Regions from separate parts of the Pectobacterium sp. 1950-15 genome, predicted to be linked through region 2. Evidence: predicted binding sites of a transcription regulator. Region 2 holds the regulator's gene; each other region holds the start of a gene.
The links. The regulator Fur, encoded in region 2, represses iron uptake genes when iron is present. The targets are predictions, from matches to a motif close to ATAATAATGAGAACNACTATCAA.

Region 1: the regulator Fur is predicted to act here: its motif matches at 2,314-2,336, upstream of exbB (tol-pal system-associated acyl-CoA thioesterase).
Region 3: the regulator Fur is predicted to act here: its motif matches at 1,834-1,856, upstream of WCT94_RS01510 (Nramp family divalent metal transporter).

Annotation. Positions count from the first base shown of each region.
Region 1 covers NZ_JBBBQR010000002.1:287,794-292,012, forward strand. Annotated here, with positions in the region: gene WCT94_RS03370 (substrate-binding domain-containing protein) at 1-659, shown strand, start outside; gene exbD (TonB system transport protein ExbD) at 771-1,196, opposite strand; gene exbB (tol-pal system-associated acyl-CoA thioesterase) at 1,200-2,198, opposite strand; gene WCT94_RS03385 (TRAP transporter substrate-binding protein) at 2,897-3,874, shown strand; gene WCT94_RS03390 (TRAP transporter small permease) at 4,113-4,219, shown strand, end outside.
Region 2 covers NZ_JBBBQR010000005.1:78,210-82,428, reverse strand. Annotated here, with positions in the region: gene nagE (N-acetylglucosamine-specific PTS transporter subunit IIBC) at 1-163, shown strand, start outside; gene glnS (glutamine--tRNA ligase) at 339-1,997, shown strand; gene fur (ferric iron uptake transcriptional regulator) at 2,062-2,511, opposite strand; gene fldA (flavodoxin FldA) at 2,841-3,368, opposite strand.
Region 3 covers NZ_JBBBQR010000001.1:342,701-346,919, reverse strand. Annotated here, with positions in the region: gene nadK (NAD(+) kinase) at 36-914, opposite strand; gene grpE (nucleotide exchange factor GrpE) at 1,064-1,651, shown strand; gene WCT94_RS01510 (Nramp family divalent metal transporter) at 1,894-3,132, shown strand; gene WCT94_RS01505 (hypothetical protein) at 3,171-3,335, opposite strand; gene WCT94_RS01500 (immunity 53 family protein) at 3,448-3,750, opposite strand; gene WCT94_RS01495 (hypothetical protein) at 3,784-4,219, opposite strand, start outside.

The DNA.
Region 1 (4,219 bases), on a different contig from region 2:
AGCGTCAGGTCGATGGTCTGATTGTCGCCTCCAGCTTGTTGAGCGATACCGAGTATCAGAAAATTAATCAGCAGTTGCCCGTCATACAATTTGACCGGGTGATTGGCGATTCCACACTACCGATGGTGATTTCCGAAGCGGTAGAATCCACGGCGGAAATGGTCGAACGTATCGCCCGCCAACATCATGATGAGTTCTATTTCCTTGGCGGCCAGCCGCGCATTTCTCCGACTCGCCACCGTCTGGAGGGCTTCCAGCTCGGGCTGACACGCGCAGGCATCGACTGCAAGCCGGAATGGATTATTCATGGCAGCTATCACCCCAGCGCGGGTTATGAAATGTTTGCCCAACTGTGTGCAACGCTGGGTCGTCCGCCAAAAGCGCTGTTTGTCGCCGCCTGTGGCCTAATGGAAGGCGTGCTGCGTTATATGAACCAGCATAACCTGATGGAAAGCGGCATCCGACTGTGCTGCTTTGACGATCACTATCTGTTTGATTGTTTACCGCTGAAGATCGACACCGTGGCGCAGGATTGTGAAAACCTGGCGCGCAGCAGCTTTGAGATGGTGACCAGCCTGATTGCACAACAGCCGCTTGAAGAAGATCGGCGCTATATCCCGACACGGATTCACTGGCGTCACCCTGACTCGCGGGCGTAGGCTAACGTCCAAAGCCCCGCCATCATCCAGACATCAATCTACAGACGTAAAAAAAGGAACGCGGTTTGGACATTCATCCCGCATTCCTTCTTAACACACAACCCTCAGCCGTTATTTAGCGGCTGCGGTTTCCGCACCGACCAGACCAACCTTGAGGTAGCCCGCTTTACGCAGTGAATCCATCACGCTCATGATGGTTTCATAATCGACGCTTTTATCCGCCTGAAAGAAGATCGTCGTTTCTTTGTTAGCGCTGGTTTTTGCGTCCAGCACCTGCGCCAGCGACTGCTCGCTAACCACCTCTTCCCCCAGGAACATTTGCTTATCCGCTTTTACCGTCAGATAAAGCGGTTTTTCTGGTCGTGGCTGCGGCGCTGCTGATGACGCGGGCAGATCGACACGAATGTCCACCGTTGCCAGCGGGGCCGCCACCATGAAGATAATCAGCAGAACCAGCATGACGTCAATGAACGGCGTGACGTTAATGTCATGCATTTCACCGTCATCACTCACGTCCTCCTTCAAATGCATTGCCATGGCTTAACCCACCCGCAGTTTATGCGCGGCTGAAGACGCCCGGTTATCGTTGCTGGCAGCCACGTCGAGATCGCGACTTTGCAACAGCAGCACTTGTGCAGCCACATCGCCGACCATCGCTTTGTAGCCGGCAATCGAACGAGCAAAGACGTTATAGATAACCACCGCAGGAATCGCGGCAACCAGGCCAATCGCCGTCGCCAGCAGAGCTTCTGCAATCCCCGGTGCAACCACTGCCAGGTTGGTGGTTTGCGTCTGTGCGATCCCAATGAAGCTGTTCATGATGCCCCATACCGTACCAAACAGCCCCACGAACGGCGCGACCGCACCAACCGTGGCCAGATAGCCGTTACCACGTCCCATATGACGACCGGTAGCCGCCACGCGACGTTCCAGACGAAATGCGGTACGTTCTTTAATCCCATTGTTGTCATCAGAACGTGCGGAAAGTTCCAGTTCGTTCTGCGCATCCACCAGCAGCTGCTGTGCGACGCTGCCAGCTTTGAACGTGTCGGCCGTTTCCAGCGCATCGTCCAGCGTTCTCGCCTGTTCCAACGCCAGATATTCGCGGCGCAGACGGCGTTTCGCACCAGACATCTCAACGCTTTTACTGAAGAAGATCGCCCAGGTAATCACGGAAGCCAGCAGCAAGCCGATCATCACCGTTTTCACCACGGCATCAGCGTGCTGGTACATACCCCAGACGGACAAATCGGTTTTCATCAGGTTATTCGTGCCCGGTGCCGCACTGGCAGGCAACGCGAGGGCTGACGTCGGCGCCAGTGCATCAGTCACCACAGGAGCAGAGGGGGACGCCGCAGCAGGTGCGGTATTCTCTGTCGATAACGGTGCCGTTGCGGGAGCCGCAAACGCATTTCCACTTAGTCCCGCCGTACACAGCAGGATAACCAGCACGCTACGGGAAAATGCGCTGAACGCGCCACGTTTTTTTTGCCAGGCCGATAACACCTGTTGAGTTGTATTACTGACAGCCGTCTTCACGCTGTGCCTCCACCATTCGTTCTGTACAATCATCTGTTCTGTACAATATCCGCACACACCCGCAGGTATAATGCCGCAATAACGCAGCCTGAAATGATACCAAACCCTGAACGAATTGATAGTCGTTCTCATTATTATTTACACAAGATAATGCACTTTTCTTGCGTTCTAACAGGGTTTTTGGGGGTATTGCCCGCATATCGGCAGAAAAAGCATAAAAACGAGAAGGAAGAAGCGCATTACGGAATATCTCAGCCGGGATCCCCCTAAAACACGGCGTGATATCCCAGCTTTTATAATCGAATTTTTATTATCGGCTTTTTGTGATCAACATTAAGTTATCACACCATTTCACAATGACTGACGATAAGTTTACTGAAATAAACAGACACATAAGAAGAGAATAAGATAAATAAAAACATCACGTTATACATAACCCATGAGGAGAACAGGAATAAAATCCATATAAAACAGCATTTCATATTAGCTTTTTCTTTTGTGACGCGAGTCATTCTACGAAGTTGTATAATAGGTTAGCTTAACTCGCAGAGAATACCGATGTGCGCCACAATAATACCTAATAGGCAGCCGTACTCTCGTCATTAAACCCACTACTTATATTCTTTTTTCATGGGTTTATATTTTATAAGTCACCATTTGATTATCGATAATGTCACCCCACCTCTGGAGATAATTCAATGAAGCTGTCGAAAACATTGATCGGTGTTTGTCTGGGTTCTACTGCACTCCTGATGAGCCACGCGATTCAGGCACAACAAATTAAAGCCTCCGATGTTCACCCTGAAGGTTACCCTAATGTCGTCGCGGTTCAAAAAATGGGAGAGAAATTAAAAACTGCCACAGGTGGCAGGTTGGAAATTAAAACCTTCCCCGGCGGTGTATTGGGCGATGAGAAACAGATGATTGAGCAGGCGCAGCTCGGTGCGATTGATATTATCCGTGTATCGATGACGCCCGTTGCCGCGATTTTACCGGAAATAGAAGTCTTCACGCTGCCCTATATTTTCCGTGATGAAGATCATATGCATAAAGTACTGGATGGAAAAATCGGTCAGGAAATTGGTGACAAAATTACCCAAAGCAGTAAATCAAAATTAGTTTTTCTGGGCTGGATGGACGCAGGAACGCGTAACTTAATCACCAAAGAGCCAGTGGTGAAACCAGAAGACCTCAAGGGCATGAAGATTCGCGTCCAGGGTAGCCCAGTTGCGCTCGCCACGTTAAAAGCCATGGGTGCCAACTCAATCGCGATGGGCGTCAGTGAAGTCTTCAGCGGTATGCAAACTGGCGTCATTGACGGTACCGAAAATAACCCGCCAACGTTTGTCGCACACAACTACCTGCCTGTCGTGAAAAACTATACCTGGAGCCGCCACTTCATTATCCCTGAGTTGTTCCTGTATTCCAAAGCCAAATGGGACAAACTATCCAAAGAAGATCAGGATCTGATCCTGAAGCTGGCGAAAGAAGCGCAACAGGAACAGCGCGTACTGTGGAAAGAATATACGCAGCAATCTCTGGATAAAATGAAAGCCGGCGGCGTTCAGTTCCATGACATTGATACCGAGTACTATTTCAAAGCCACGCAACCCGTACGCGATCAGTTTGGTGCCAAATATCAGGATCTGATTAAAGCCGTCGCTGACGTCCAATAAAAAACTTATATCTAAAATAGTTCCGTTGTCGAGATAGGGCCACACGGCGTCATTTTTTACCATGCAACGTGTTGGCCCTTTGTACGAATAAAGCAGGGTGATGTATTCCATAGTACGACATGCCACCTTTTGGGGAAAACATGCCGCACTCACACAATCTGCTTGATATAAAACGGATAGTTAATAGGGATAAAGCACTCGTGGCTTTATCTGCCATTCTTTTCATCGGGTAGAGAATATGGCCAACGCATACATTTCAGCCATGGACCTGTTATACAGAATTGCTATGTGGGTCTCTGGTATTTCATTATTAATTATGACACTCATTATTCCCATGGGAATATT
Region 2 (4,219 bases):
GCGTTTGAACGTGGCGGATTCCTCTCTGGTGGATGATGCACAGGCGAAGCGTCTTGGTGCGGCGGGCGTTATTCGTCTGAATAAGCAAAGCGTACAGATTGTCGTGGGCACACAGGCTGAATCGATAGCGACCGCACTGAAAGCGGAACGCGACAAGGCCTAATATGACGGTGCTACTTGTTTAACGTGGTGTTATGTCCATGAAATTGATAGGGCGAGATGGCAATCTCGCCCTTTTTTTTCGTTATGAATAATTAAATGAAACTAACGGTTGTTTCCCAGCGTAGCTTGTTGGATCATTGTCGGTTATACGTCGTTTTAGCATTGAGGAATGAAGAATGAGTGAGGCTGAAGCCCGCCCAACCAACTTTATCCGTCAGATTATCGATGAAGATCTGGCGTCCGGTAAGCATGACCATATTCAGACGCGTTTCCCGCCAGAGCCGAACGGCTATCTGCATATTGGGCATGCCAAGTCTATTTGCCTGAATTTTGGTATCGCGCGTGACTATCAGGGGCAATGCAACCTGCGTTTTGACGACACCAACCCAGTAAAAGAAGATATCGAATACGTTGAGTCGATCAAACGTGACGTCGAGTGGCTGGGCTTTTCATGGAGCGGCGACGTCCGCTATTCTTCTGATTATTTCGATCAACTGCATGCGTATGCGGTTGAGCTGATCGGTAAAGGGCTGGCTTATGTCGATGAACTGACGCCCGAGCAAATCCGCGAATACCGCGGTACGTTGACGGCGCCGGGCAAAAACAGCCCTTACCGCGACCGTACCGTGCAGGAAAACCTGGCGCTGTTTGAAAAAATGCGTAACGGCGGGTTTGCGGAAGGTACGGCCTGCCTGCGAGCAAAAATCGATATGGCATCGTCCTTTATCGTGATGCGCGATCCGGTGCTGTACCGTATTAAATTTGCCGATCACCACCAGACGGGTAACAAGTGGTGCATCTACCCGATGTATGACTTCACCCACTGCATCTCCGATGCGCTGGAAGGGATCACGCATTCACTGTGTACGCTGGAATTCCAGGATAACCGCCGCCTGTACGACTGGGTGTTGGACAACATTACGATTCCTTGCCATCCGCGTCAGTACGAATTCTCTCGCCTCAATCTCGAATACGCGATTATGTCCAAGCGTAAGCTGAATCAGTTGGTGGTGGAAAATGTCGTTGAAGGATGGGACGATCCGCGCATGCCGACCATCTCTGGTCTGCGCCGTCGTGGTTATAGCGCAGCCTCTATCCGTGAATTTTGTGTGCGCATCGGCGTCACGAAACAGGATAACAACGTGGAAATGGCCGCGCTTGAATCCTGTATCCGCGACGATCTGAATGAGAACGCCCCGCGTGCGATGGCGGTGCTGGATCCGGTCAAAGTCGTGATCGAGAATCTGCCAGCCGGGCATGAAGAATTTGTCGCGATGCCAAACCATCCGAACAAGCCGGAAATGGGGTCACGTCAGGTGGCATTCAGCCGTGAAGTCTATATCGACCGTGCTGACTTCCGTGAAGAAGCTAACAAACAGTACAAACGCTTGGTGTTGGGTAAAGAAGTGCGTCTGCGTAATGCCTACGTGATCAAAGCCGACCGCATTGAAAAAGACGAGCAGGGCACCATCACTACGATCTACTGTAGCTATGATGCAGAGACGCTGAGCAAAGATCCGGCTGATGGCCGTAAAGTGAAGGGCGTGATTCACTGGGTTTCTGCGGCACACGCGGTACCCGCAGAATTCCGTTTGTACGATCGTCTGTTCAGTGTGGCAAACCCTGGCGCGGCAGAGGACTTCCTGTCGACGATTAACCCAGACTCACTGAAGATTACGCAAGGTTTTGTCGAAGCGAGCCTGGCGCAAGCAGAAGCAGAGAAAGCGTATCAGTTTGAGCGTGAAGGTTACTTCTGTGCCGATCGTGTTTACTCCAGTGCAGAGCATCTGGTGTTTAACCGTACGGTTGGGCTGCGCGATACCTGGGTTGGCTAAGGCTGACTGGAAAGAAGACAAAAATAAAACCGCCTCGGCGGTTTTATTTTTTTATGCGGTCGATTTATCGTGTGGAATCGTGCAGGGTTTCGTCCTCTCGGCAATCCCCTTCACTGCAATGCCCGTAGAGATACAAACTGTGGTTGGTCAGTTTAATGCCGTGTCTTTCTGCGATCTCGCGTTGGCGTGCTTCGATAGACTCATCGCGGAATTCAATGACTTTGCCACAGTCGAGGCAAATTAAGTGATCGTGATGATGCTGCTGCGTCAGTTCAAAGACGGACTTTCCACCTTCGAAGTTATGACGGGTTACGATGCCCGCATCATCAAACTGGTTGAGTACGCGATAGACGGTAGCAAGACCAATCTCTTCGCCCATATCAATCAGTCTCTTATATAAATCTTCCGCACTGACGTGATGGCAGACAGGATCCTGTAACACTTCCAGTATTTTCAGTCTTGGAAGAGTGACTTTCAGGCCGGCCTTCTTTAATGCGGTATTGTTGTCAGTCATGCGGGTTTAGTCCTGTTGCTTACTTATCAATGGAGGCTGCCTAGCCTATGACATCGGTCGGCTCAAAAAATGTAATAGCGTCCCAATTATAGAACCGCACATACAAAATGAAAACAAGGGAATGTTAACAATATTGTCCCCATTCACACTACTGGTATAGAACGCAATACGTTGTTGATGAATGAGGAAATGGTGAAGCACGTATAAAACCGATGGGATTATTGTACAGGTTTACTGATAGAAGTTAAAAAAATGTATCAATTATTATGAAAGGTTTTACCTATCAATGCTGTTTTGGCTCTGATAGGGATTATCAGAGCCAATAGGATTTAGCCAACCAGCTCTTTCAGGTTCAGTTCATCGCTGATCTGTTTGACCCACGTTGTTACGCGTTCGCTGGTCAGTTCAGGCTGGCGGTCTTCATCGATAGCCAGGCCGATGAAGTGGTTGTCGTCGGCGAGCCCTTTAGAGGCTTCAAAGTAATAGCCCTCTGTTGGCCAGTGGCCGACAATCGTCGCGCCGCGAGGTTCGATAATGTCACGGATAGTACCCATGGCATCACAGAAGTATTCCGCATAGTCTTCCTGATCGCCGCAGCCAAACAGGGCAACCAGTTTTCCTGTGAAATCAACTTCTTCCAGCGAAGGGAAGAAGTCATCCCAATCGCACTGAGCTTCACCGTAATACCAGGTTGGAATACCCAGCAGCAGAATGTCGAAACCTTCGAGGTCTTCTTTGCTGCTTTTGGCGATGTCATGAACATCAGCAACGTTGGTGCCTAACTGCTGTTGGATCGTTTTGGCGATGTTTTCAGTGTTGCCAGTATCACTGCCAAAGAATATTCCGATGAGTGCCATGAATTGAATAACCTCTTGATTCCTAATGGTATGGTGTAATGTTTCACCCACTTATCTGTTAATAATAACAGACACTCACATCAGGAGAAACTCGTATCGGTAAGGATGCGTAAATCAAAGGCGTATGAAATGTGGAGGGGAGTAAAAGAAACGAAACGCAGTTCTGCCGACGCTAAATTCCCCATAATGAATAGGGATTATGGTATCGTCAGGGATTAAACGCTCATTTCCTTAATATCTTGGTGGGTATTTATTTATAACAATGTTTCATTTTTTATGAATATGCTTTTTATTTTTACAACTGATTCCGATTGTAATTAAAAGCAGACTTCTTTTTGTAAGAAATAAAAGTCACCTCACGGTACGTTACTCTTCGTGAGAATTAAAATGCATACAAAAGATAATGTTTTAATCGAATTGAAAGTCTGTAACATTTCTCGGGAATATTCCTAATAAATGGAAATAAGAATTATAACCATTTACAGATGAGACGATGAAAATACAGAAGGAAAAGGTTTTAGCCTTTTGATGTTAAAGAATAAAGTGAAAGTTCAGCGTAAATTGCCTTGCCCATTGACAGCATGCCGATGCCAACGCACGTGAGGCGCGGCGGTAGCGAACTTTATGGTAACTCTCTGATTAAAAAACTTATATCTATAAAAATAAGTGCATCCATTCTCAATATAAAAAATTATATTAATAAATATAGCGAGAACGCTAAATATTCTCTGTGTTTAGCCGATGAGTTAGCGTGGTTTTTGAGTTTTCAACTCGGTGAAATGTGAACGCTAGGGAGAAGTGACCTGTTTCATGGTGTGAATTTTCTGATTCATATCGGTTGATTAGCGATA
Region 3 (4,219 bases), on a different contig from region 2:
TGGTTTTATATACAGTAAAGTAGCTGGATAGAATTTTAGAATAATTTTTTTGACCAGCCGAGTTTTGAGCTTAGTGTATTGAAATAACTGTAATTTTTTGGATGAATCAGATTTAGGTGGTGCTCGCTACGGCGAATGAGCACTTCTTCGCCTTCCTGTACAGGTAACGCAATCTGGCTGTCGCAGCTGATTTCCAGGTCATTGGTAATGCAGGAAAATTTCAGCCGGATCGTACTGCTGCTGTTGATGACCAGCGGACGGGCTGACAGCGTATGCGGGAACATAGGCACCAGTGCGATGGCATCCAGCGACGGCGTCAGGATTGGGCCGCCAGCGGAAAGAGAATAGGCGGTTGAGCCCGTGGGCGTGGCGATAATCAGGCCATCTGAACGTTGGGAGAAGGCGAATTTGTCGTCAATATAGACTTCAAATTCAATCATATGGGCGACTTTTCCCGGGTGAAGCACCACTTCATTAATGGCGGTACTGATGCTGTCGGGCTGGTTGGCGCGGCAAACGTGCGCTTCCAGCATGAAGCGTTGCTCGCTCAGATAATGGCCGTCGAGCACGTCAGAAAGCTGCTGCTGCGCATGGTCAGGGTCGAGATCGGTTAGAAAACCGAGGTTGCCACGGTTCACACCGATCACCTTGATGTCATAGCGCGACAGCACGCGCGCTGCGCCGAGCATATTGCCGTCACCGCCGACGACAACCGCCAGATCCGCCTGCTGGCCGATGTCGGCAAGACTCCCCGTCGGCACGTCTTTCAGATTCAGTTCGCGGGCGATCTGCTGCTCGATCAGAACCGAGTAACCTTTGTCGGTGAGCCAGTGGTAAAGCATCTCATGCGTTGCCAGCGCCGTTGGGTGGCGCGGATGGCCGACAATGCCAATACAATTAAACGGCCTGTTCATTGTAAGCGGTGTGTTCATTGCTGTTTTTGTCCTCAGCGTGGTGTATCGGCAGCGACTGGAACCAATATATGACGGGTTCCCTTGAATCCCCGATTTTGATCCCCATAATAAGCAACTAGCGAGATTAATGCTAAACCGCGGAGAATTTCATGAGTAGTAAAGAACAGAAAACGCCTGACGAGCAAGTGCTGGATCAAAAGGAAGCAGCAAAAGGGCAGCAAGCGGATGCCGCGCCAGAGACGGCAGACGTAGCTGACCCGCGTGATGCGCGCATCGCCGAACTGGAAGCCCAGTTGAGCGAACTGCAACAGCGTGAGCGTGACAATATGCTTCGCGTCCGTGCTGAAGCCGATAACGTTCGCCGCCGTGCGGAAATGGATGTTGAGAAAGCGCATAAATTTGCGGTAGAAAAATTCGCCAGCGAAATGCTGCCAGTTATCGATAACCTGGAACGCGCACTGGACACGGCGGATAAAGCCAATGAATCACTGGCTGCGATGATTGAAGGGGTTGAACTGACGCTGAAATCATTGCTGGATGCAGTCCGCAAATTTGGTATTGAGGTTGTCGGTGATGTAAACGTACCGTTTAACCCAGAAGTGCATCAGGCAATGACGATGTTACCTTCGGCCGATCACCAGCCGAACCATGTCATGATGGTCATGCAAAAAGGCTATACGCTGAATGGCCGTTTGCTGCGTCCGGCGATGGTTGCGGTATCAAAAGCACAAGACTGATCGTTTTTTGCTTTTACGCGCTGTATTTACAACGTGGCTTCATTTCCAAACCCCGTGCCCTGCATGGGGTTTTTTGTTTATATTTTGTTAAGGTTTGTTTGATAAAAAAGATGTTTTTTAGGTTTTGAATGACTCATCATCTTTAACTATCAAAAGAATTGGTATCACCTCTCTAAATGCACTTGATAATCATTATCGTTTCTGTGAGAGTAGTAAAACACCAGTGTTAGAAGGGTCATACTATGCCGGGTAGCCGTGTTATTGAATCAACAAGCCGTACATCAAGGAAGGTTAAACTTTCTCTGATGGGGCCGGCGTTTATCGCGGCGATTGGTTATATCGATCCGGGTAATTTTGCCACAAACATCCAGTCTGGCGCAGCCTATGGCTATACGCTGCTGTGGGTGGTGGTGTGGGCGAACCTGATGGCGATGCTGATCCAACTGCTGTCCGCTAAGTTGGGGATCGCAACGGGTAAGAATCTGGCAGAACATATCCGCGATCGCTTTCCGCGCCCGGCCGTTTGGGCCTATTGGGTGCAGGCCGAAATTATTGCGATGGCGACCGATCTCGCCGAGTTTATCGGTGCGGCGATTGGTTTCAAACTCCTCTTGGGCGTGTCGTTGCTGGAAGGCGCGATCCTTACCGCTATTGCCACTTTCCTGATTTTAATGCAGCAACAGCGCGGCCAGAAGCCGCTGGAGATGGTCATCGGCGGTCTGCTGCTGTTTGTTGCGGCGGCGTATATTGTCGAATTGGTCTTCTCTCAGCCTGAGTTGTCCGCGTTAGCCAAAGGCATGGCAATGCCTAGTCTGCCGACCTCCGATGCCGTGCTGCTGGCCGCAGGCGTGCTGGGGGCGACCATTATGCCGCATGTGATTTATCTGCATTCTTCCCTGACGCAGCACGAAGGCAGCCATACCCGTGCCGAGCGTTATTCGGCGACGAAAGTCGATGTCGCGATTGCGATGACCATCGCCGGGTTCGTCAATCTGGCGATGATGGCGACGGCGGCGGCAGCCTTCCATTTCAGCGGCAATCAGGATATCGCCGATCTGGATAAAGCCTATCTCACGCTGGAGCCGCTGTTGGGTAAAGCCGCTGCGGTGATTTTCGGTTTGAGTTTGGTGGCTGCTGGCCTGTCTTCTACCGTTGTTGGCACGCTGGCGGGCCAAGTGGTAATGCAGGGATTCGTGCGCTTCCACATCCCGCTGTGGGTGCGCCGCACCGTGACGATGTTGCCGTCGTTTATCGTGATCCTGTCCGGTATGGATCCAACGCGCGTGCTGGTGTTGAGTCAGGTGGTGCTGAGCTTCGGGATTGCGCTGGCGCTGGTTCCACTGCTGTCCTTCACGGGTAACCGTGAACTGATGGGGACAATGGTCAACGGAAAATGGGTACAGCGCATTGGGCAACTCATTGTCGTGCTCGTAGTTTCCCTGAATATGTATCTGCTCATTGATACGATGTCGGGGATATAGATCCGAGACGCATTCATCTCAACCGGAACTGCGCTACATTATCGATCCAACATGACTTTACCAACGTAGTGTGGCCCTTCCCATATCGTCCATTCGCCAATGCGAGAGAGTGTTTCAAGTTGTTCTGAGGATGAGATAACGGTAACTCTGGCTGAGATCGTTTCTCCCGGGGCGACCTCACCGTCAAAATGGAATTGCCCCATAAAGAATGTTCCGCTAGCCGGATCTTTATGGTTAGGTCGATAGCCAGAGCTGCAGGGAGTACGTCTCGCTGATTCAGCGCTTAAACATAGTCGTACCTGAAATACAGCAGTTTCATGTTCGTTCATCGCGACACCAGTTCAGAAAAATCGTTAACAGCTCAGCCAGATTACCGACGCCACAAAAGCCAATAAATTGCAGCTTCTCCGTTTTACAGAATATCCAGTCGCTGCCTTCTGGATGTGTACCACGACTTGTAGCTGTAAAAGGCTTATCAGCAAGTGAGGTTTCAGCCAGATCGATTTTTACTCTCCAGCCTGGGTTGTCCAGTGTATCGATGCTAATGCCGAATGTGTTCTCCCACTTCCCGTTACACTGCGCCTGATACCACCGTTGAATCTCCTGTAACTCGTTCATTAATCATTGTCTCATGAGTATTCAATATGGGGTTTATTCATGGTTTGCTGGTGTTTTAGCATCGGGAAAGATTTCCTGTAATTCCACTCGCTTGCAGATGACAAATCCAGAATCAAACACCAATGCTTTAACGTCCCTTTTCATTTCAACGGATGGAACGAAGTGGGTTGTAAGTACGCTGGATAATGCTTCTTGATAAGCATCCAGTAAGGGTTTAGGCCCCTGCGCGAGTAATCCATTGCCATTATTGCCGAATGTCGGCTCGTCCTGATGCCGATAAGCGTTGATATAGCGGCTCATTGGGCGCCAGTCGTTGAGCATGCGTGTGTGAACACTCCATACTCGCCCAAGTAGTTCGTAGCTTGATGCTGTTGCTGTGGTGGAATAGTACAAGCCACCTCTCGGCGCGTTGTAGTCCCACAATAGTGGATGCTGATCGGTAAAGGTCAGCTCGCCTGAACTAGAAGGT